One region of the Pseudoalteromonas sp. SWYJ118 genome, then DNA from elsewhere that is predicted to be linked to it. Evidence: predicted binding sites of a transcription regulator. Region 1 holds the regulator's gene; the other holds the start of a gene.
What was found. The regulator sigma-54, encoded in region 1, starts transcription at its own class of promoters, with help from an activator protein. The targets are predictions, from matches to a motif close to GTTGGCACGNNNNTNGNNT.

Region 1 (15,411 bases):
CTTGATGATGTAGATGATATTACTACTGATATTGATGCATCTGGCCCATTTGCGGGTATTCAGGTTCATTTTTAATTAGTATTTTCTAATTAAATGAAGCGTGGCATATTATTTTATTGCGTGCCACGCTAAATCAAACTCTCCCTCTAGCGCATTATTAATCAACTGCTTATAGACCTTATTGACAGGGAAATTAATGAGTTTAGATAGCTCATCACCTGTTTGAGTAAATTTGTAATAGCTTAATACCAAATCACTACTCTTTGCTTTTAACGTTACTTTTTGCGATAAAAATGAAAGGGTAAGTTCTTGCCCCGCTTTAAGCACTGCAGATTCAATTTCTTTTCTATACAGTAAATTAAGATCCATGAGCGTTAAAATATCAGGAAAGCTAATACCCGTTTTTCCTAAATTTAAAGATACTTTATTGCCTTTTCGTAGCAAATCAAACAACGATGGTTTTTTGTAAAAGCCGAGTAATATAAAGTGGCTGTCGTCTTTTTCGTTATAGCCTGAGAGCGACACACATTTTTGCAAAGAGTCTGCTTCTCGCTGTGTCATATGCTTTAAAGTTTGTAGGCTTTTAATTGAAAACGTACCAGGGTTAAGTGTTTCTCCTGTTAAAATTTTTGCCCATAAAATTTGCATTGATTCATTAGAAGTATCTTCACACAGAGCTATAAAATGCTCTACCCAATCAACATCGGGCTGTTTACTACTTGCTACATCAGGGCAAAACCCCATAGCCATTGCTAAAATTGATTCTATATTTTGTTGTTGTTTAATAAGTAATAAATCTTGGCGCTTTTGAGCGCGAGCTAAAACAGAGTTTTCACTGTTGATATGATAAAGCGGCTTAATTTTGCCCTTAATATCGTAACTTTGCTCGTTAGTAGGTAGTACACCGTTACTACCTACTTTTGTTATAGGGTAACCAAGCAAGGACTCGATGATGTTGGCAAGATTAATTCTCGCCTGTGCTGTTTTGACTGTCATGACTGTGCATTATCCTTTGTGGATCACTAAGCTGTGCAACAGTTTGAAGGTTATTTAAACCCAGTGAAACTGTATTACTGAGTACGTACTCGCTCAAAATTGCAGTGTAACCAGATATTAAAGGAGCAGTTGTTTGACCTTTAATATTACATATTAACGTAACTATACCGTTTTGCTCGCTAAGGTTAAAAGTGCCTCTAATAATATGTTCAGCATTTAAAAGTATGTTGAAGCTGACTTTATTTTGGCTTACCGAAGTTATGATCATTTCACCATACCCCCATTTTCCTTTCCAAGACTGATGAGCCCCTAGGCCAGAACTGGGTTCGCCCAAAGTAAAACGTATGCTGGGGTCTACTTTTTCCCATGGAGACCATTTTTGCCATTGGCTAAAGTCGGTGATAAGCGGCTTTATTACTTTAAGATTGGCATTAATTTCGATTGTTTTATTTACACTATAACTTTGAGGCAGTATTAGCCCTACCAGTGCCAATACTAATAGTAATAACAGTACGCATTTGATTAATATTTTTAATGGTTTAATAAGCACACCTTTTATTAGTTTTTCAAGTTGAAATACAACAACTTTTTATTAATCGACTATAGTATGAATTAGATTATAAACCAAAAATAATTTATTGATTGCTACTTAGGAGAGCGAATGTCGTCAGATCAAAACGATTTTTTATTTTTTGAACAAGATTTTGAAGACGATGCTGTTGTTGAGCAGACTAAGTTTTGGGATATTTTAATTGTTGATGACGAACCTGAGATTCATTCTGTAACAAAATTAGCTTTGTCTGGCGTTGAGTTTTTAGGGGCTGGCTTGCGATTTCACGATGCTTATTCGGGTGCAGAAGCAATAGAAGTGCTAGCTAAAAATAAAAATATTTCGGTTATTTTTTTAGACGTTGTTATGGAAACTGACGATGCCGGTTTGCAGGTTGTAAAAAGGGTGCGTGACGAATTAAATAATCAGCATGTAAGAATTATTTTAAGAACAGGGCAAGCAGGTATTACACCAGAAGAAAAAGTAATACGAGAATACGACATAAATGACTATAAAACGAAAACAGAGCTGACTCGTTCTAAGTTAGTAACTTCGCTTATAACCGCTATTCGCTCATACGAGCAGGTATGTCAGCTTGAATATCAAAGTGATGCAATGAACACGATTGTTTCAGCATCAAAGTCTATTTTAGGACTTACTGATGTTAAGCAATTATGCAAAGAAATCATCAAGCACATGAGTATTATTTTAAAATGTTCACCTAGAGGGCTTGTTTGCAGTAAGTTAGATGGCGATGATTTTATTCAGGTCTTAGGTGGTTGCGGGCATTACGAAAGCTATTTTGGTAAAAAATTAATTAATGTTGATAGCAAAGTATTTGAACAAGTTGAGTCGTGTTTTGGTTTGTCAAAGCACCAACACATAGACTCAAGTTCAACATTTATATTAAAAAGTAAGCATCGAAAAGCGGCTTTATATATAGAGTGCGACCACATTCCCTTACAAGCACAGCTACAATTTGCTGAAATTTTCTTAACTAATGTAAGTGTAGCACTTGATAACATAAGGTTATTTGTAAAGTTAAGAGATGCTGCTTATAAAGATGTGCTTACTGGTATTTCAAATCGTACTAACTTTATTGAGCGTGTGGTGAGTTATCAAAAGCCACACGTGAACGATCATGTATTTGTATTACTTGATGTAGTTAATTTTGCAGATATTAATAACGGCTTAGGGCAAGAGGTCGGCAATAAAGTATTAATTGGCATTGTGCAAAGGTTAAGAGAAAATTACCCAACAGCTAAATTACTATCACGTATTGGCGCTGATGTTTTTGGTTTTATTATTCGCCAAGACGAATTTGACTTAAAAAAGTTGAATGAGCAATTAGGTATTTCATTTTACGCAGAAGAACATTTACTCCCTATCGATTTTAGAGTGGGCTTATGCCAACAACAAGACTTTCAAAGTAGCGGTATTGATACACTGAAAGTTGCTTATATTGCACTTGACCAAGCTAAAAAAGCAAAGCATAAAGAAGGCGTTTATTACAATATTGATATGCAAGATAAGATGGCTTGGCGGATAGGGATCATTAGGCAGTTACGTCATGACTTTGCTCGAAATAAATTAGAGGTATGGTACCAACCTCAACTTTCACTAGATGACTTATCACTAATTGGATGTGAGGCATTATTACGCTGGCCGGCAGGTGATGGCGTGTATATATCACCGGCTGTGTTTGTGCCACTTGCAGAGGATGCGGGCTTAATTGTTGATATAGGGCAGTGGGTATTAGAACAAGCTTGCCAACAGCAAAAGCGCCTAGAAAATATGGGCACAGAAATTTGTATTGCAGTTAATGTGTCTGTCCCACAGTTTAAAGTAAAAGGTTATGCGCAAACTGTTAAAAATACATTGTTAAAATATGGTGTTAAGCCAAAAAACATAGAATTAGAAATCACCGAGAGCGTAGTAATGGATGAGCTGGAAACGGTTATTAGTACGCTAAGTGAGCTAAAAGAACTCGGAATGGAAGTTGCTATTGATGACTTTGGTACTGGTTTTTCGTCGCTGAGTTACATTCAAAGTTTACCTTTGGATCGGTTGAAAATAGATCGTGTATTTATTAAAGATTTACCAAATGACGACACTGGCGCTATTGCTGCCTTAGTTATATCACTTGGTGCTAAATTGGGCTTAAAAACGATTGCTGAAGGGGTCGAAACACAAGAGCAAGCCCAGTTCTTAAAAGATTTAGGATGCGATGAAGTACAAGGTTTTATGTATGCTAAACCCATGCCTGAAAATGAATTAATAGAATTTATAAATAAACGCTAAAAAGATTAACTTATTATTATTTAAGTTAGGGCGTGTTGAACTTTTGTGATTAATTTTGCAGCAGATTGTTTGGTATTTAGGCAAGGCAGAGCCTATGTAGTGTGGTTGTTCCCCATAAATAGGCGATAACGCAGCATAAATGCCAAACATGCGCTGCCCTTTGGGTTCTTTCTAGGGACGATTAACTCTTTGTTGCTCGGTTTTTACTTAGCCCGCTAGGTTACAAACCTCGCGCCGCGATTAAATCGCCCCTAGATTGAACAAATTTCAATCCACAAAGATCAACACGCCCTAATGAACGATTTAGAATTTAAGGCGCGATATGCTTTGACTACTTTGTATATATAAACAATTTAGTAGGGTATAATTCGCGCCTTTTGTTATTCTACGGCCACAATTATGAGCACACTCAAAGCTAAGCGCGCCTTATTTTCATACCCTAAATACTGGGCTGAATGTTATGGCACCGCGCCATTTTTACCAACTACACGTGAAGAAATGGATGCACTTGGCTGGGATAGCTGCGACATAATAATAATTAGTGGCGACGCGTACGTCGATCATCCTAGTTTTGGTATGGCGGTAATTGGCCGTGTACTTGAAGCGCAAGGCTTTAGAGTGGGGATTATTGCCCAGCCAGCATGGGACTCTAAAGATGCATTTATGGAACTAGGCAGACCGAATTTATTTTTTGGTGTAACAGCTGGCAACATGGATTCGATGATCAATCGCTATACAGCTGAAAAGCGTATGCGCCACGATGATGCTTACACGCCAGATAACGTAGGTGGTAAACGTCCAGATCGCGCCGTAATGATTTACTCGCAAAAATGCCGTGAAGCATACAAAGGTATCCCAATTGTTATTGGTGGTATTGAAGCGAGTCTTCGTCGTATAGCTCATTACGACTATTGGCAAGAAAAAGTACGTCGTAGTATTTTGTTTGATGCAAAAGCTGATATTTTAATTTACGGTAACGCAGAGCGTCCGTTAGTTGAAGTTGCACACCGTATTGCCGCAGGCGAAACAATGGATACTATTCAAGATATTCGCGGCACGGCTGTTATCAGAAAAGAACCTTTACCAGGTTGGCGTGGAAGTGACTCCACCGCTATAGATAAAATTGGTAAAATTGATCCAATTCCAAATCCATACGGTGCTGATGATGTTGGCTGTAGTAAATCTGAATTTAAACAAGCGGGTATAGACTTAAAGGCAGAAGCTGCAAAACCAATTATGGTTCAGCCTGCGCGACCTAAACCGTGGGAAAAAACCTATGTTAAGTTACCTGCTTATGAGCAAGTAAGTGTTAACAAACCTTTATACGCCCACGCTTCGCGTATTCTACATCAAGAAACAAATCCTGGTTGTGCAAGAGCACTGTTTCAGCGACACGGCGATCGTTCTATTTGGGTAAACCCGCCAGCATACCCATTAGAAACACATGAGATGGATGCTGTGTTTGGTTTACCGTATCAGCGTATTCCTCATCCAAGTTACGGCGACTCTAAAATTCCTGCTTACGACATGATAAAAACGTCAGTTAATATTATGCGCGGTTGCTTTGGTGGGTGTTCGTTTTGCTCAATTACGGAGCATGAAGGGCGTATTATTCAAAGCCGTTCGCAAGAATCAATTATTGAAGAAATTGAACAGATTAGAGATAAAGTACCCGGTTTTACTGGTGTTATTTCTGATTTAGGTGGTCCAACTGCAAATATGTATAAACTGCGTTGTACGAGCAAAAAGGCAGAAAGCACCTGTAGACGTTTATCATGTGTGTATCCTGAAATTTGTAAGCATATGGATACAGATCATACGCCAACAATAGACTTATATAAAAAAGCACGTGAAGTTAAGGGTATCAAAAAGGTATTGATTGCTTCTGGAGTTCGTTACGACTTAGCTGTACGCGACCCGCGTTACGTTAAAGAATTAGTAACGCATCATGTAGGTGGCTACTTAAAAATAGCCCCAGAGCATACAGAGGATGGTCCATTATCAAAAATGATGAAACCAGGTATGGGGGCGTACGATCAATTTAAAGAATTATTTGATAAGTACTCTAAAGAAGCCGGTAAAAAGCAGTATTTAATTCCTTACTTTATATCTGCTCACCCAGGGACAAAAGATGAAGACATGGTAAACATGGCTTTATGGCTTAAATCAAACGACTTTAAGCTTGATCAGGTACAAAATTTTTACCCATCACCGATGGCTAATGCGACGACTATTTACCACACAGAAATGAACTCTTTACGTAATATAAAAAACAATACAGAAGTTGTTCCAGTACCTAAAGGTGCTCGCCAACGTAGATTACATAAAGCTATTTTACGTTACCATGATGCAGCAGGTTGGCCGATGATACGTGAAGCACTGCGTAAAATGGGTAAAGCTAATTTAATTGGTAAAGGGCCTAACTGTTTAGTGCCTGAAGAAGGGCGTGATGAAAAAGCAGGTAAAGGTGGCAGTAAAGGCGGACGTCCTGCACTAACGCGACATACCGGTTTTAGCCAATTTAAAAAGGCAAACACTAAACCAAAAGTAGGCGGTAATCGTCAAAGTACACGTTAGTGATTCAATCTATTAATAACTAGGGCGTGTTGATCTTTGGTGGGTGAATTTGCAGCAGTATGTTTGGTTTTTAGGCAAGGCGGAGCCTATGTAGTGTGGTTATTCCCCATGAATAGGCGATAACGCAGCATAAATACCAAACATGCGCTGCCCTTTGGGTTCTTTCTAGGGACGATTAACTCTTTGTTGCTCGGTTTTTACTTAGCCCACTAGGTTACAAACCTCGCGCCGCGATTTAATCGCCCCTAGATTGAACAAATTTCAATCCACAAAGATCAACACGCCCTAGTAGATTAGTTTAATTACGCTAAGGGTTTTTAAACCCTTTTCATGCGTAAATTAAGTAAACCTTGCTCTTTATTGGCTATATTATTGTAGGTAATAAAGAGCGAGCTTTTAGAAACCCCTCTTGAGATAGCACGTATTTAGTGCCTATATACTTGCAGTTAGTTTTTTCTTAAAACGTTGATGATAACCACAAACGTAATTTTAGTGACCATAACGGCTGAATGCCTGTTAGCCCTTGCGTCATTTTATTATCTTTTAAGATTATATAAGATGGCGTGACTTGCCCTTGCCAATCGGCAAATATCTCACCGTGTTGATCGTTGACAGTGGTAAAACTGTAGCCATGATCATTTAGATACTCATGTAGTTTTTGATCCGAGCCTGATTTTATTGCGATACTCACGACAGGGTAGTTATTCTCGTTTGCGAGTTCGTTTATGGCAGGGGAGGTAATACTACAAATAGGGCACCAAGTTCCCCAAAAATAGACAAGTGTTGGTTTATCTTGGCTCATTGCTGACAAATCAATGTTTTGCCCTTTATAATCTATTAATTGTAATTGAGGATTTGCTGGCATAACAGGTTGTCGCCACCAATTGACAGCGTTATAAATTACGAAAAATATGAAACCATATATCAACACACTTTTTAATATTGATAGGCCTTTTTGTTTTGGCGTTTTTTTAGGTGTGTCTTTTTTATTTTTGGTACCCGTTGTCATAGTTGCAGCTTTACCCTAAGTGTTTTTTACTTTAGTTATTTGCAAAAGTTTCTAACTTAAACCAGCAACCAAGTAGCAGTACCTAAAAAGGCGAATATACCCACAATATCTGTCACCGTGGTTAGCACCACACTCCCTGCAAGTGCTGGGTCTATATTCATTCTTTTAAGAATAATAGGGATACTCGCACCAGCAACACCTGCCACCACTAAGTTCATAAACATAGCGAAGGCGAGTACGCCACCAAGCATAAAGTCCCACTGCCATAGGGCAATAACACCTGCTATTAACAACGACCACAAAACACCGTTTAACGCGCCAATAGCAAGCTCTTTCATCATCAAGAAACGTTGGTTTGTTTGATTTATATGACCTACCGCAATACCACGAATAACAAGCGTTAATGATTGGCTACCTGCAACACCGCCCATAGAAGGGACAATACCGTTAAGTACAGCTAAAATAGGTAAAACATCTAAAGTGCCTTCAAAAAAGCTAGCTACAAAAGCAGCTGCAAGTGCAGTTAGTAAGTTGACACCTAACCAAACTGAGCGTTTTTTAGAGCTTTTTAGTACTGGCGCAAAGGTATCTTCTTCATCATCAAGGCCGGCTAAGCCCAATAAACTATGCTCAGCATCTTCGCGGATTACGTCAACGATGTCATCGATAGTGACACGGCCAAGGAGCTGATCGTTATCATCGACTACGGGGGCCGATATCCAATTATGACGTTCAAATAATTGCGCGACTTCACTTTCATCCATTGAGATTGGAATGGATTCACAATCTTCATCCATTAAATCGCGAACAATCTTTTCTGGCGGGTTAGTTAATAATGTACTCAGCGATAAAGCGCCTATAAAGCAGTTATGCTTATCAACAACGTACAAGTCATCGGTACCTTCTGGTAACTCGCCACGTAGCCTAATATACCTAAGTACAACATCAAGCGTAACGTCAGGGCGAATGGTCACCGTATCGGTGTTCATTAGCGCGCCAGCAGAACGCTCTTGATACGAAAGTGCTTGTGTTGCACGTTCACGGTCTTGAATGTCCATCGCGCTAACAACGTCTTTATAAACGGTGTCCGGCAGACTACGTAATACTTCACCTAAGTCATCGTGGCCCATATCTTCTGTTGCGGCTGCAATGTGCTTAGGTTCCATTTGGGCAATAATGCCTAAACGAACATCTTCTGATAGTTCTTCAAGAACATCGCCTTGCACATCAGGATCAACCAACTGCCAAAGGAGTCGGCGAATTTTATGCGGTGATGATTCTAATAATAATGCGGTATCACAAGGAGCTGTTTTTGCGAGCATGCGCCTAACTTGAACAAATTGACCACTATTGAGTGACTTAGTCACCTGTTTTAGTTGCTGTAGTGGGTAATCTTGTTCAAAAGCTTCAGGCATTGGCGTCCTTTATAAATTTTTATATTATTTTATGGGGAGAGGTGAGTTAACTGGCGTCACTAACCGTATTTATTTTATATATCTGTTTTAGTTGGGGCATTAGTAATGCGAGCATTATTTTTATAACTGTTTATTCTTGTTCATTAAAACGTTGTGCTATTAATTCTCCAACAGCATGTAAAGCTTGCTCAGAATCGGGGCCTTTGCATACAACTTTTACTTCTTTGCCTTGGCTACTTTCAAGTAACATTAGTGCAAGTACGCTATCGCCTGCGGCTTCTTTGTCATCTTGAAATAATGTAATTGTCGCATCAAACTGCACTGCCAATTGGGCAAGCACGGTGGCTGCTCTGGCGTGCAATCCTAATTTGTTTTTTATTAAAAAAGTGTCTTCACAATGCATAACTTACTCTACTTAAGCTGAACAGGTGATTATTCAGCTATATTATTTTTCTTGTTCGCGATGGCGAATTTTCACATTGGGATGTGTCATTGCAAAACTTTCACCGATAGTTTGCGCTAAATATACAGAGCGGTGTTGCCCGCCTGTACACCCAATGGCAATGGTTAAATAACTGCGGTTATTTCGCTCTAAGTGCGGTAACCACGTTTGTACAAATGTTTGAATTTGCCATGTGAATTTTTGCACTATGCTGTGATTGGCCAAATAATCTTTAACAGGTTGATCTAACCCATTTAAAGGTTTTAATTCAGGTTCCCAATGTGGATTGGGTAAAAAGCGTGCATCAAATACGTAATCTGCTTCTTTTGGTATACCGTATTTAAAACCAAACGATTCAAACGTGACAATCAGTTGCTTATCTTTTTTACCTAAAATCTTTTCACGAATAGATTCAGCAAGTTGATGAACGCTTAAATCAGTTGTATCTATCATAAAGTCGGCGCGGGTGATTAATACATCAAGTAATTCTTTTTCTTTTTTGATGGCTAAATCAAGAGGCAACGAGTCAATTGATAGTGGGTGTAATCTACGAGTTTCAGAAAAACGTTTGATCAATGTTTGATCGTCGCTATCTAAATAAAATAACGTAGGTTTTGCAAAGCCAGGCAAGTATTCAAGAATATCGTTAAATTCATCTTGTTGTTTAGGGATGTTACGCACATCAATGCTAACAGCAATTTTATCATAGCTATCAGACACACTGCGAACTAATGAAGGAAGCAAGTTAACTGGAATATTATCTACGCAATAATAACCTAAATCTTCTACAACGCGTAAAGCAACCGACTTTCCAGAACCAGAACGGCCGCTTATGATAATTAACTCCATTTAACACCCTTTATAAAACTATGATTGATTGACAATAACTTGGTAAAGCTCAGTATCTGATTTTGCACTGCGTAACTGTTTACAAAAATCTTTGTTGTTTAGTTTATCAGCAATGGTTGCTAGAGTCTTTAAGTGCTGCTGGTTATCGCCATCTGGTACGATGAGTGCGACGAAAATATCAACAGGGCGATTATCGATCGCATCAAAATTTATTGGAGTTTCGCTAACGAGTACTAAAGCCAAAGGCTCTTCTGCACCGCTCATTCTTCCATGAGGAATGGCAATGCCACGCCCTATACCTGTACTACCCAATTTTTCTCTGCTCATTAAAGCATTAAGAATATCTTGTTGCGGTAAATACGGAAGTTTGTCGTGAGCAAGTTCGCTAATGAACTCTAAAATTCTTTTTTTGCTATTAAAAAGGACCGCAGCTTTGCTGCAGTCCTGGCATATAAGTGAGCTTAATTTCATCATATTAGTGTCGAGCAAGCTTCTCTTTGTGTTTAATTACTTGTCGATCGAGCTTGTCGATCAACGAGTCAATGGCGGCATACATATCTTGATGTTCTGTAGAGGCAAATAGCTCAGCACCGCTTACGTGTATGGTGGCTTCTGCTTTTTGATTTAATTTTTCTACATCGAGAATGACATGAACATTATTAATATGATCAGAGTGTCTTTCTAGCTTCGCAAATTTGGTATTAATATAGTCTCTTAGTGAATCGGTTAATTCTACGTGACGACCAGTTAAGTTTAGTTGCATAAGCATTACCCTCTTTTTTTTGCGTCTTAAATCAAACTTTTACGCTGATTTGACGGTGGAATAGCCAGAGATTCGCGGTATTTTGCGATTGTACGTCTCGCTACTTTAATTCCTTGCTCAGCCAATATATCCGCTATTTTGCTATCACTCAATGGTTTTGCTGAGTTTTCTGCTGCGATTAATTTTCGGATAAGCGCACGGATTGCTGTAGATGAACATTCACCACCGTTTTCGGTGCTTACATGGCTTGAGAAAAAATATTTAAGCTCAAATATACCACGGGGTGTGTGCATATACTTTTGGGTTGTTACGCGCGAAATTGTTGATTCGTGCATTTCTACCATTTCAGCAACATCATTTAAAACCATTGGTTTCATGGCTTCAGGACCGTGTTCAAAAAAGCCTTGTTGTTGCTTAACAATACAATTTGTCACTTTTAATAGCGTGTCGTTTCTACTTTCTAAGCTTTTAATAAACCATTTAGCTTCTTGTAAATGCGAGCGAATAAACTGGCTGTCACCACTGGATTTTACAGTGCGAGACATTGCCGCGTATTGGCTATTAACACGAATTTTAGGCATGCTGTCTGGGTTTAACTCAACAACCCAGCGGCCTTTAATTTTTTTAACTGACACATCAGGAATAACATACTCAGATTCTTCTCTTACAATAGTATCTGCAGGTTTAGGGCTAAGAGTATGTATTAATGTCATTACTTCCTTAAGCTCTTCTTCTTTGAGCTTAGTTTTCTTCATTAATGTACGATAGTCACGAGCAGCTAATAAATCAATATGCTCGGTTAAAATCATTTTTGTTTCATTAATGTAAGGTGTTTCTTTATCAAACTGGTTAAGCTGAATACACAAACACTCTTGTAAACTACGTGCAGCAATACCAACAGGATCAAACAGTTGGATGCGTTTTAATACAGCTTCAATTTCATCAAGTTCGACTTCGTTATCATCTTCGTTTTCTTGATTAAAGCTTTCTAAAATCTCTTCGCAGCTTAGTGTTAAAATACCTGAATCATCGACGGCTTCTACAATAGCAATAGCAATAGCTTCGTCTGTAGGGCTAAATGGCGTTAGTTGTAACTGCCACATTAAATACTCATGGAGCGTTTCAGTAGAGGCGCCTTGGTATATTGATTCGTCTTCAGGCATCGGACCCGATGATGCTGCTGGGGCGGCACTCATGTACTCATCCCAACTAACATCCATAGCCATGTCGTCACTTAGCGTGTCTTTTGCAAGTGCTTCACCACTATCTTGTTCGTATTCGCTTGGAGCATCATCGGCAGATGCGCTAACAGTTATGTCATCTGTATCTGCTTTTTGCTCGTTTTTACCTGCAGCGTCTTCTGAATAGTCTGCTTCTTCAACCTCTAATAGCGGGTTGCTGTCGAGAGCTTCTTGTATTTCTTGCTGGAGATCCAATGTACTGAGTTGCAACAAACGAATAGCTTGTTGCAGCTGTGGAGTCATTGTAAGTTGCTGGCCCATGCGCAGCTGTAGTGATTGCCTCATGTATCTCTAACAATCCTTTTATGTTGTTATAATTAATACTAGCAGATGCTTAAAGACATGGCGTAAATGTTACAGCCTAAATTGCTCGCCTAAGTAAACATCGCGTACTGTTTTATCATTTAATACGTGTTCTGGAGTACCTGATGCAATCAGCTCCCCATGAGAAACAATGTAGGCTTTTTCACAAACATCAAGGGTTTCTCTTACGTTATGATCGGTAATTAATACACCAATCCCACGATTTTTAAGATGTTCTATTATTTTCTTTATGTCTAATACCGAAATCGGGTCAACACCTGCAAATGGTTCATCCAGTAATATAAATTTAGGATCTGCTGCCAGCGCACGTGCTATTTCAACACGACGACGTTCGCCACCCGACAATGCCATACCTTGGCTATCACGAATGTGTTGTATGCTAAATTCATCTAATAATTTATCGAGAGTGTCTTCTCTAGCTTGTTTATTTAACTCTTTGCGCGTTTCTAAAATGGCCATTAAGTTTTGATAAACAGTCAGCTTTCTGAATATTGAAGACTCTTGCGGTAAGTAGCCAATGCCTAATCTAGCACGACTATGCATAGGTAAAAGAGTAATATCGTTATCGTCTATCGATATTTTACCTTTGTCGCTAGGTACAAGTCCTACTATCATATAAAACGTGGTAGTTTTACCTGCGCCGTTAGGGCCAAGTAAGCCAACAATACTGCCAGCTTTGACTTCAAGGCCGACGTTTTTTACAACTTCACGGCCTTTATAGCTCTTTGCTAATAGCTCTGCTTTTAATGTGCTCATGGTTGACCTTTGTCGCTTTTTTTACTTTTTTTAGTCTCGATTGGTACTAAAATTGTGTGAACGCGGTCAGTTGAGTTTTCATCTTTTTCGGCACTGATTAGCTGCTGCTCTATATCGTAGGTAATGCTTTTAGCATTTATTTTTTGTCCCGCTTGCGATACTTGTGCATTACCAACAAGCGTTAAAAAACGCTTAGATACATCATAACGTACTTCGTCAGCACTGGCGCTCATAGTCGTGCCATCTGATTGCTTTTCTTCAAAGTGCGCAGGGCTACCTGTAGCAATTAATAATTGTTTATTATCGCCAAGTTCATCGCGTTTATGTACTTCTAAGCGGTCGGCTGTGATACGGCGGTTACCGTGAATAATTTCAACGTTTTTCTCAAAAATCCCGACATTAGCTTTTAATTGACCTTCTTGCTTATCGGCGCTTATTGAAATTTGATTTGCAGCCGGTTGCGTGTTTTGCTCTGCAGCACTACTATTAAACGCTAGTATAAGTGTAGGAATAATAAGTGATTTTAATATTTTATTGGTCATAATATATGGTTCGCGTATGGTTAATTAGTTTTATCACTTCGGTTTTTAAGTCGGCTTCTAGGCCTTTACCAGTGATTTTTAAATTGGGTCCAGTGATGATAACGGGTTGCTCCGAACGCATTGTTAATAGCTTTATATCTACCTGAATATTATCAGCATTGATTTTGTCTATCATGGCGTTATCGGTTAAGTTTTTGGCAACCACATTGCCTTCTAAAATTAATTGTTTGTCTTCGTATAATGTTGCTTCGTCTGCATTTATTTGCCACGTTTGCTTTTCGTTATATAAAGTAAAAATAGGTTTTTCAAAAAACGTAAAACCTAATTGTTGATATAGCTCCATTTTAGCCGCAGTGACTTTGTGGCTAATTTTACCTTGTTCGTCATAGGCTGTTTGTTTGAGTTCTATGGCTATGTAATCAGGCTTGGCAATAACTTCAGGCTCAGTCTGAGGCACAATATTTGTTTGTGTAAAATAAGGGTACCAAAGCCAAACCATACAGCTAATGAATAAAACGCTTAATATTATGCGCGCTGCATTCATGAACTAGTGCCTTGTGTAGTCAATGCTTTACCATTTTCAAGCATAAGTAAGTCGGTGAGCTCTCTTACTGCACCAAAGCCGCCAGGCATTTGCGTTACATAGTGTGATAAACGTTTAATAAGTGGATGGGCATCATTTACTGCAACAGCAAAGCCGACTAATTCCATAACGGGCATGTCAGGACCATCATCACCGATATAAGCAATTTGTTCATCGCTAAGGTTGAGTTTGTCTTTTAGCTCTTGATAGGCAATGAGCTTATTTTCTTGGCCTTGATAAATATGCTGTACGGTTAAGCTGCTCATACGTTGTTGCACTATTTGTGAATGACGACCAGTAATTACAGCCACTTCAAAGCCACTGTTTATAAGCGCTTTAATGCCAAAACCATCTTTTGTATTAAATGCTTTTAGCTCTTCACCTTGATTACCAAGGTAAATACGGCCATCAGAAAATACACCATCAATATCGCATATAAGTAGTTTTACTTTTTTAGCGCGTGCTTTTGCATCATCGCTCAGCGGTTGATAGAGTTCTTCAAATTGCATTTATAATACTCCTGCTTTTAATAGGTCTTGCATGTTTAATGCGCCAATAGGTTGGTTTTTCTCATTGACGACGATTAAGCCATTTATACGTTTGTGTTCCATAATATTAAGCGCTTCAGCAGCCAAAATATCTTGCGTAGCCGTAGTGCATGACTTAGTCATAACAACATCTATTTGTGTTGTATGAATATCAATTCTTTGCTCTAAAATACGACGCAAATCGCCATCGGTAAATAATCCCACGAGCTGCTGATTTTCATCAACAATGGCTGTCATACCTAAACCTTTAGCAGACATTTCAATGAGGGCGTCTTTAACTGTTTGTGAAACGCTAATAATAGGTGTATTTGCGCCGCTGTGCATAACATCTTTTAAAGTAAGTAATAAACGCTTGCCTAAACTACCACCTGGGTGAGATAGCGCGAAGTCATCAGCTGTAAACCCGCGAGCTTCTAATAATGCAACTGCCATGGCATCGCCCATCGCAAGCGTTGCAGTGGTACTTGATGTAGGAGCTAGACCCAATGAACAGGCTTCTTTTTCTACTTTAATGC
Region 2 (6,935 bases), on a different contig from region 1:
AATACCTTCTTCGCAGCCTAAAAAGTCTAAGAAAAAGTCAGCTACTTTACGACCCGCACGTCCTTTAATAAATGAAATATAACGATTATCTTCTGCTTGCGTATCCCACGCTGTTAAATCGATACGAGCAGCAAGTTGCATGCGAGATATATCTAAATGGCGAGAAGCCGCTAAATCTAGCTCTGAAGTCATAGAGTAATGCTCTTTAATGTTAATCATCGCAATTAACATGTAATCGGTAGCAACATACTGATAATGACAAAATACTAAATAGCCTGTTTCACTAAATGCATACTTATCAAGCTCTTCTTTTAAAACCGTTGAGGCTTGCTCGGTCATACGCCAAAAGCCTAGCTCATCGTTACGGTAGCTTTGCATTGCAGATGCTACAATGCTGTTTTTATCACCACTGAAAGCACAGTAACCTTTACCTGGCTTACCATTGTATGCATGATGTAATTGTTCGATAAAAACGGCTACTTTATCGTTAATTACCATCTCATCATTTCGAAGGTGAATTTGCGTATCGTCGTCTTTTTTGTCTACATAATGAACGACTAATTTTTTAACGTCTGTTGTCATCTTTGTTTTTCACGCCTCTAGTGTTAAAATACGAGAATATAACTATTTTATTGAACCAACTGATGCCAATCTTATCAAAATACTCTAATGAAGAAGTAGAACAAATCGTCGATCAGCTTATTGATGTGCTAACTAAACACAATGCGCCGGTAGATTTAAGCCTTATGTGTTTAGGAAATTCTATCACGCATATCTTAAAAGAGCATGTACCAACAGGGAAAAGACAAGCCGTAACTGAGAACTTTGCAAAAGCTCTATCACAGTCGGTTAAATAAACTCTATGAATTTATCGCAGCACAATCAGTTTTCATCAAAAGCGAGTCAGCTATTAAGCTGGGGCCATTGGTTTACTTTTGCCAATATTGGCTTGGCGCTATTTATTAGCTTAAGCTACTTATTTGCCGACTCGCCACCAACAAGCTTTATGGGCATTACTTATATGCTAGTAACGTGGTTAAGCCACACTAGTTTTATCGCCTTTTTAGCGTTTGTGCTGACGGTATTTCCGCTTAGTTTAATATTCCCCTACCCACGACATATACGAGGCATGGCGGCTGTTATAGCCACACTAGGCGCTTCACTGCTTACCCTTGATGCTTATGTTTACGTTAATTTGGGTTATCATCTAAGTATATCTGCCTTGCCTGAAATCATTTCATTGTTGTGGCATCGTTTAACCAGTTCACCTGCTTTAACAACCATTTTAGCCAGTGGGATTGTATTACTTATTTTAGGCTTTCAGCTACTTGTGAGTAATTACACATGGCAACACCTTGAGCGCTTAAAACAATATAAATTTGCACGTTACGCAATTTCATTTTTAATAGTGTGTTTTTCACTTAGTCACAGTATTCATATTTGGGCTGACGCAAATTTAAACTTTGACGTAACGAAGCAAGATAATGTACTACCACTGTCATACCCTACTACCGCTAAAAGTTTATTAGCTAAAAATGACCTGCTTGATATAGAAAGCTATAAGCAAGCACATAACGTAAAAATTAATAACCAAAACATTAGTTATCAAATGCCAAGCCCGCTTGATAAGTGCGAGGACTACACACAAGCCAATGTAGATATTTTTGTATTTGAAACCCAGCAACAACTCGCTAAATTTGTTGCCGATAATAAAAACTTACACAAAACAGAGCAGTTTTTACAGCCAACTAATCACGACGATATGCTATTTAGCTTAGTGTATGGTTTGCCAGCTTTTTATAAAGCAGCAATTTTAAGAGATCAAACTCTTCCCGCATGGCAAAGTCAGCGCCGCAGCATTGAAGTAACCGGCGTGGAAGAACTTAGTTTTATAAATGATCAAGCACATAGTTCTAGCGCAATTAGAGTTATTAAAAGTAGCGATAACGCCGTTGTACGAGATGATAAAACACAGGTTTTTGCTTTTAGTCTTGCCAATAACAAGCAAGAAGTAGTAACAACATCAACTTTATATAGCTCCGACAAACGTATTTCTAAAGTAGATGGACTTATTCAACCTAGCGATTTAATTGCAACAAGTGTTGGCCAATATTTAAATTGTAAAGCCATTGCTAAGCAAACAATGCTGGGCGTTAATTTATACAAGAAAAAAGATGATATGGGCGTTAACTACTCTCAGGGTGTCGTTATAGCCTATAAAAAAGATAGGATTACCTTAATAGATTCAGATGGTAACTTTAAAAACATCTCTGCCGCTGAAGGTTTTTCTATTGAACAAGGTTTAGATATACCATTTTTAGTGCAGAGTATTAAAAAGCTTAAAACCTTTACCCAATAACCGTTATCCTAACCTAGCTTGCTATACCACCAAGCTAGGTTATAGTTTTATATTGTTTTGTTAGATATAAAAATCAAGGACGGCATACATGTTTAAAACTTTTCGTAATACCATCCTCCACTCTAGCTTTTTACTTGTCAGTTTTTTTAGCTTTAGCGATACCACTTACTACAAATGCGTAACAGAAAAAGGCACAATCTTTTCTCAACTTCCCTGTGACGACGAAGCAACGACTTATAAAGTTAACACAACGGGTAATCAGTATTCAGGCCCAAAAGTTGATTACACTAAACAACTGAACGAACTTGAACGTGAAAGGCTTCTATCTGGCTTACAGGCAGAGTTACGCAGCAATAACCACAAACTCACAATACTTGATCGTAATAAGCAGCGTGCTGAATATAAACAACAAGAACGGTTAAATCATATTCTAGCCATTGATGATAAAAAGCGTATTACTAAAGACATTACTAAAAAACTAAAAATAATTAATAAAGAGTACAAAAAAGACGTATTGGTTATTACTAAACAAATTAAAATTCTCGAAAAAAAGATAGCTCAATACCAATAAATCACTCTTAATTAGCAAGTAATATTTATCTTGGTTTTAAACTTAAAATAACATACCCTTAACACAATAGAGTATAAGCTCTAGGGACTATTAAGGAGTGCAAATGCAGCCTCGCCATATTGCTGAATTAATTTTAACGGGTTTTAAAAGGCACTATCAGCTATTTCAAAAAACAACGGCCAAAGCCCCTCTCGCCTTTGCAAAAAAAGATTGGCAAGCAATTAATGATATCAGCCGTTTGCGTATCAGCTATTATGATGATCGTGTTAACGAAACCACACAAGCGCTAAAAAAAGAAACCCCAACAGAGCAACTAGATGAAAGCCTATGGCTCAAAGTTAAAAAGATATATCAGCATTTTTTATGTTTCCACCCTCAAGCAGAACTCGCCGAAACCTTTTATAACTCTGTATTTTGCCGGCTGTACCATAGGCGCTATTTTCATAATGACTTTATATTTGTAGAAGCAACCTTAAAAGATGCTCCTTCAGTACCTGTAGAAGCAGAATATAGGACATATTTTCCAGTAGTTGATGGCCTAAAGCCAACAATAAAGCGCATTATTAATCATTTTGATTTTAAAGCCCCATTTGTAAATTTAGAGCGTGATATTCGCCTTCTTGTTAAAGCTTTTTATAAACAAGCCCCCGATACACATCATCAACCTTGGCAAATGCGCTTTGATATTTTGCACACACCTTTTTACCGTAATAAAGCAGCTTATATAGTAGGACGTGTTGTTTCAAAAAGTGGGGTTCAGCCTTTTATAATCGCCGTATTACACGATGAAGATAACGGATTATATTTAGATGCACTTTTAACTAAATCGTCTCAAATGCGTGTCATTTTTGGCTTTGCCCGCGCCTACTTTATGGTAGAGACTCATGCGCCTTCAGCACTTGTCCGGTTTTTGAATCAGCTTATGCCAAACAAAACACTTGCTGAGCTCTATAATGCAGTGGGTTTTCACAAGCAGGGTAAAACTGAGTTTTATCGAGAGTTTTTAAATCACTTATCTCACTCAAGTGATGAGTTTACAATTGCACCGGGGACTCCCGGTATGGTGATGATGGTATTTACCCTCCCCTCATTTGGTTATGTTTTTAAAGTAATAAAAGACAAATTTGGTGAAAGTAAGCCCTTCGGCCGTGATACCGTATTAAAACGCTATCAACTGGTAAAAAATCATGATCGCGTTGGCAGAATGGCCGATACCATAGAGTATTCTAACGTCGTATTTCCTTTAGCGCGTTTTGATAGTAATTTACTTGCGCAATTACATAAAACAATTGGCTCATCAATGGTAATTGAGGGCGATTGGTTGATCATCAAGCATTTGTATATTGAACGACGCATGACACCACTCAATTTATTTTTAGAAAATGCTGATGAAGAAAGTGCCGCAGACGCGATTGAAGAATATGGGCAAGCTCTAAAAGAAATGATTGCCGTTAATATATTTCCTGGCGATATGCTCTTAAAAAACTTTGGTGTAAGTAAGCACAAACGTATTATTTTTTACGATTACGATGAAGTTCAATACCTAACAGATATGAACTTTAGAGCATTACCGAAAGCAAAGAGCTACGACGATTATTTAATGGATGAACAAAGTTACTCTGTTGCACCACAAGATGTATTCCCAGAGCAGTTATGTACATTTGTAATGCCTAATCCTATGTATAAAAAGTTTTTCCTCAGCACTCATCCAGAGCTTATAGATGTTAGCTTTTGGAAGCAGGCGCAACAAAATATAAAAAATGGGCAGGTAAGTCATATTTACCCATACCCGACAGCACAGCGGTTTATCCATCACTGGTAGACGCAAAGGACACACAATGAATATAAGTAAAATAGATTTAAATTTACTCGTTTATCTCGATACATTGCTTCGAGAATGCAATGTAACACGCGCTGCTAATCAATTGAGTATTACGCAGCCCGCAATGAGTAATGGCCTTAAACGTCTTCGTAACTTATTTAACGACCCTATTTTAGTTCGTACCAGCGATGGTATGGTCCCGACAGAGCGCGCTTTAGAGTTACAACCCGTTATTCGTGGCATATTAATGACGCTTGAAGAAACCCTAGCACCCAATAGAGAATTTGAGGCAAGCCAGAGTAAACGTGTATTTAGAATAATGGCCAGTGATTACGCTGCAAGTACGTTAGCGCCAAAGCTCTTAAGTAAACTACACGAAGAAGCCCCCGATACTACTTTAGATATACTCACACCAAGTGATGTAACCTTTCATGACGTAGAAAACGGCAAAGTAGATATGGCAATCAACCGCTTTGAAAACTTACCTCAGTCTTTTCATCATAAACGTATTTGGAAAGACAGTTTTTGCTGCTTAGTTAAGGCCGACAACCCTATTATTGAAAACTTTAGCCTCGACAGCTACTTAAAAGCGCGCCATATATGGGTGAGTAAAACAGGTTTTGGTGTAGGCGTGGGCATGGACCCTAAAGATGTGCAAAAACTTGGTTGGGTTGACGAAGCACTTGCCCACTTTGGTAAACATCGCAACATTGCCACTTTTACGCGTAACTACCATGTAGCGATTCATTTAGCTAAAGAGAAAAATTTGATTGCGACCCTTCCTTCAAAAGCCGCAAATATATACTTAGATGATCCGGGGCTTAAAATTTTAGAGCCACCGTTTCCAATTCCTCCTTTTGAGCTTGATATGATTTGGAGCCCACTGTTACATCGCGATGCGAGCCACATCTGGTTACGCCAAAAAGTCGCTGAAGTAGCTGAAGAGCTAAAATAACTTTATTACACAATATAATGTAAAAATTGCTAGGTTAATACTTTCCTCATTAACTTAGCCCCTCTCTGAAATGAAATTAAGCCAATAAAATCAAATGACTACATAAAAATAAAAACGTGGAACATACATTGCTTTTATTAAATTGAACTATACATTCATTTAATAAAAGAGGTCATTATGAACACCCATCAAGGATCAGAAGTAAATCATATTACTGACATCATTCAAGTTATGAACAGCGGCATCGATTTTTATCAAAAAGCACAGGAAAAAGTTGAAGACCCTGCTATTGGCGCACTTTTTCAGCGTATGATAGATGCCCGAAAAGTGAGTGTTGAGCGCTTGCAGCCATATGCAATTAATGAAAAAGGCGAACGCGAAGATGGTTCATCTTTCGCAGTTGAAGCACGACGTGCATACACAGCCTTACTTACTACATTCACCTCACATAACGACAGCACGTATGTAAAAGAGCTTGAAGAAGTAGAAGATAAAACGCTTGTAGAAATTAAAGCCGCTATGGATAAACCACAACCGGCTGATTGCGAAGCTGCACTGGCTAAAACATTATTAACAATGCAAAGCTGCCATGCAGAAATGAGCCGTATGCAAAAGCAGTAAGCTTACATAACGCATAAATACAACCCAGCCTAGCGCTGGGTTTTTTATTGCCTCTAATACCAATCTGCATAAATCTTTAAGCAATTTAACGAATTAAATCACACTATAACGATGCCATATAGACCCCATATAAGCAGATTGCTATAAACACCACCTTATTTCGCCACATTTTAAATACATAATGAATACAAATATTTAATGTTATTAGAATGTTTATTTAACCACGCTTTATTTTTGCTGTGCTAATTTTGTTAATAGGTACCTAAAACCTTGCTGTGGCGCCGCAGCATTTAATTAAAAATAAGGTCCAATATGAAAAGTAAACTAACTAAACTGCAAAATAATGTTGATGTAGATATGACCCCGATGTTAGACATAGTGTTCATATTACTAATTTTCTTTATTGTAACTACATCTTTTGTAAAACCTGTGGCTATTGAATTAAACCGACCACTCGACAGCCCTCAAATAGATAAGCCTGTTAAAAATGCTTTATTTAGAATTGATGAAAGTAACGGAGTATATTTTTCAGGGAGGTTAATTGATTTAGAGCAAGTTGCGACTAATTTAGCGATGTTCGCGGCTAAATATGAAATAAGTTCGGTAC

Region 2: the regulator sigma-54 is predicted to act here: its motif matches at 5,823-5,841, upstream of I6F48_RS20825 (ferritin-like domain-containing protein).

Annotation. Positions count from the first base shown of each region.
Region 1 covers NZ_JADYXC010000001.1:94,570-109,980, forward strand. Annotated here, with positions in the region: gene I6F48_RS00495 (TIGR04219 family outer membrane beta-barrel protein) at 1-75, shown strand, start outside; gene I6F48_RS00500 (TIGR03899 family protein) at 109-996, opposite strand; gene I6F48_RS00505 (SRPBCC family protein) at 965-1,546, opposite strand; gene I6F48_RS00510 (bifunctional diguanylate cyclase/phosphodiesterase) at 1,658-3,847, shown strand; gene I6F48_RS00515 (YgiQ family radical SAM protein) at 4,247-6,424, shown strand; gene I6F48_RS00520 (protein disulfide oxidoreductase) at 6,882-7,433, opposite strand; gene mgtE (magnesium transporter) at 7,490-8,848, opposite strand; gene I6F48_RS00530 (HPr family phosphocarrier protein) at 8,979-9,251, opposite strand; gene rapZ (RNase adapter RapZ) at 9,294-10,139, opposite strand; gene ptsN (PTS IIA-like nitrogen regulatory protein PtsN) at 10,158-10,610, opposite strand; gene hpf (ribosome hibernation promoting factor) at 10,615-10,902, opposite strand; gene I6F48_RS00550 (RNA polymerase factor sigma-54) at 10,929-12,428, opposite strand; gene lptB (LPS export ABC transporter ATP-binding protein) at 12,498-13,223, opposite strand; gene lptA (lipopolysaccharide transport periplasmic protein LptA) at 13,220-13,765, opposite strand; gene lptC (LPS export ABC transporter periplasmic protein LptC) at 13,755-14,309, opposite strand; gene kdsC (3-deoxy-manno-octulosonate-8-phosphatase KdsC) at 14,306-14,857, opposite strand; gene I6F48_RS00575 (KpsF/GutQ family sugar-phosphate isomerase) at 14,858-15,411, opposite strand, start outside.
Region 2 covers NZ_JADYXC010000046.1:728-7,662, forward strand. Annotated here, with positions in the region: gene yejK (nucleoid-associated protein YejK) at 1-582, opposite strand, end outside; gene I6F48_RS20800 (DUF1414 domain-containing protein) at 645-857, shown strand; gene I6F48_RS20805 (DUF3413 domain-containing protein) at 863-2,359, shown strand; gene I6F48_RS20810 (DUF4124 domain-containing protein) at 2,448-2,930, shown strand; gene aceK (bifunctional isocitrate dehydrogenase kinase/phosphatase) at 3,034-4,752, shown strand; gene I6F48_RS20820 (LysR family transcriptional regulator) at 4,769-5,707, shown strand; gene I6F48_RS20825 (ferritin-like domain-containing protein) at 5,885-6,328, shown strand; gene I6F48_RS20830 (ExbD/TolR family protein) at 6,641-6,935, shown strand, end outside.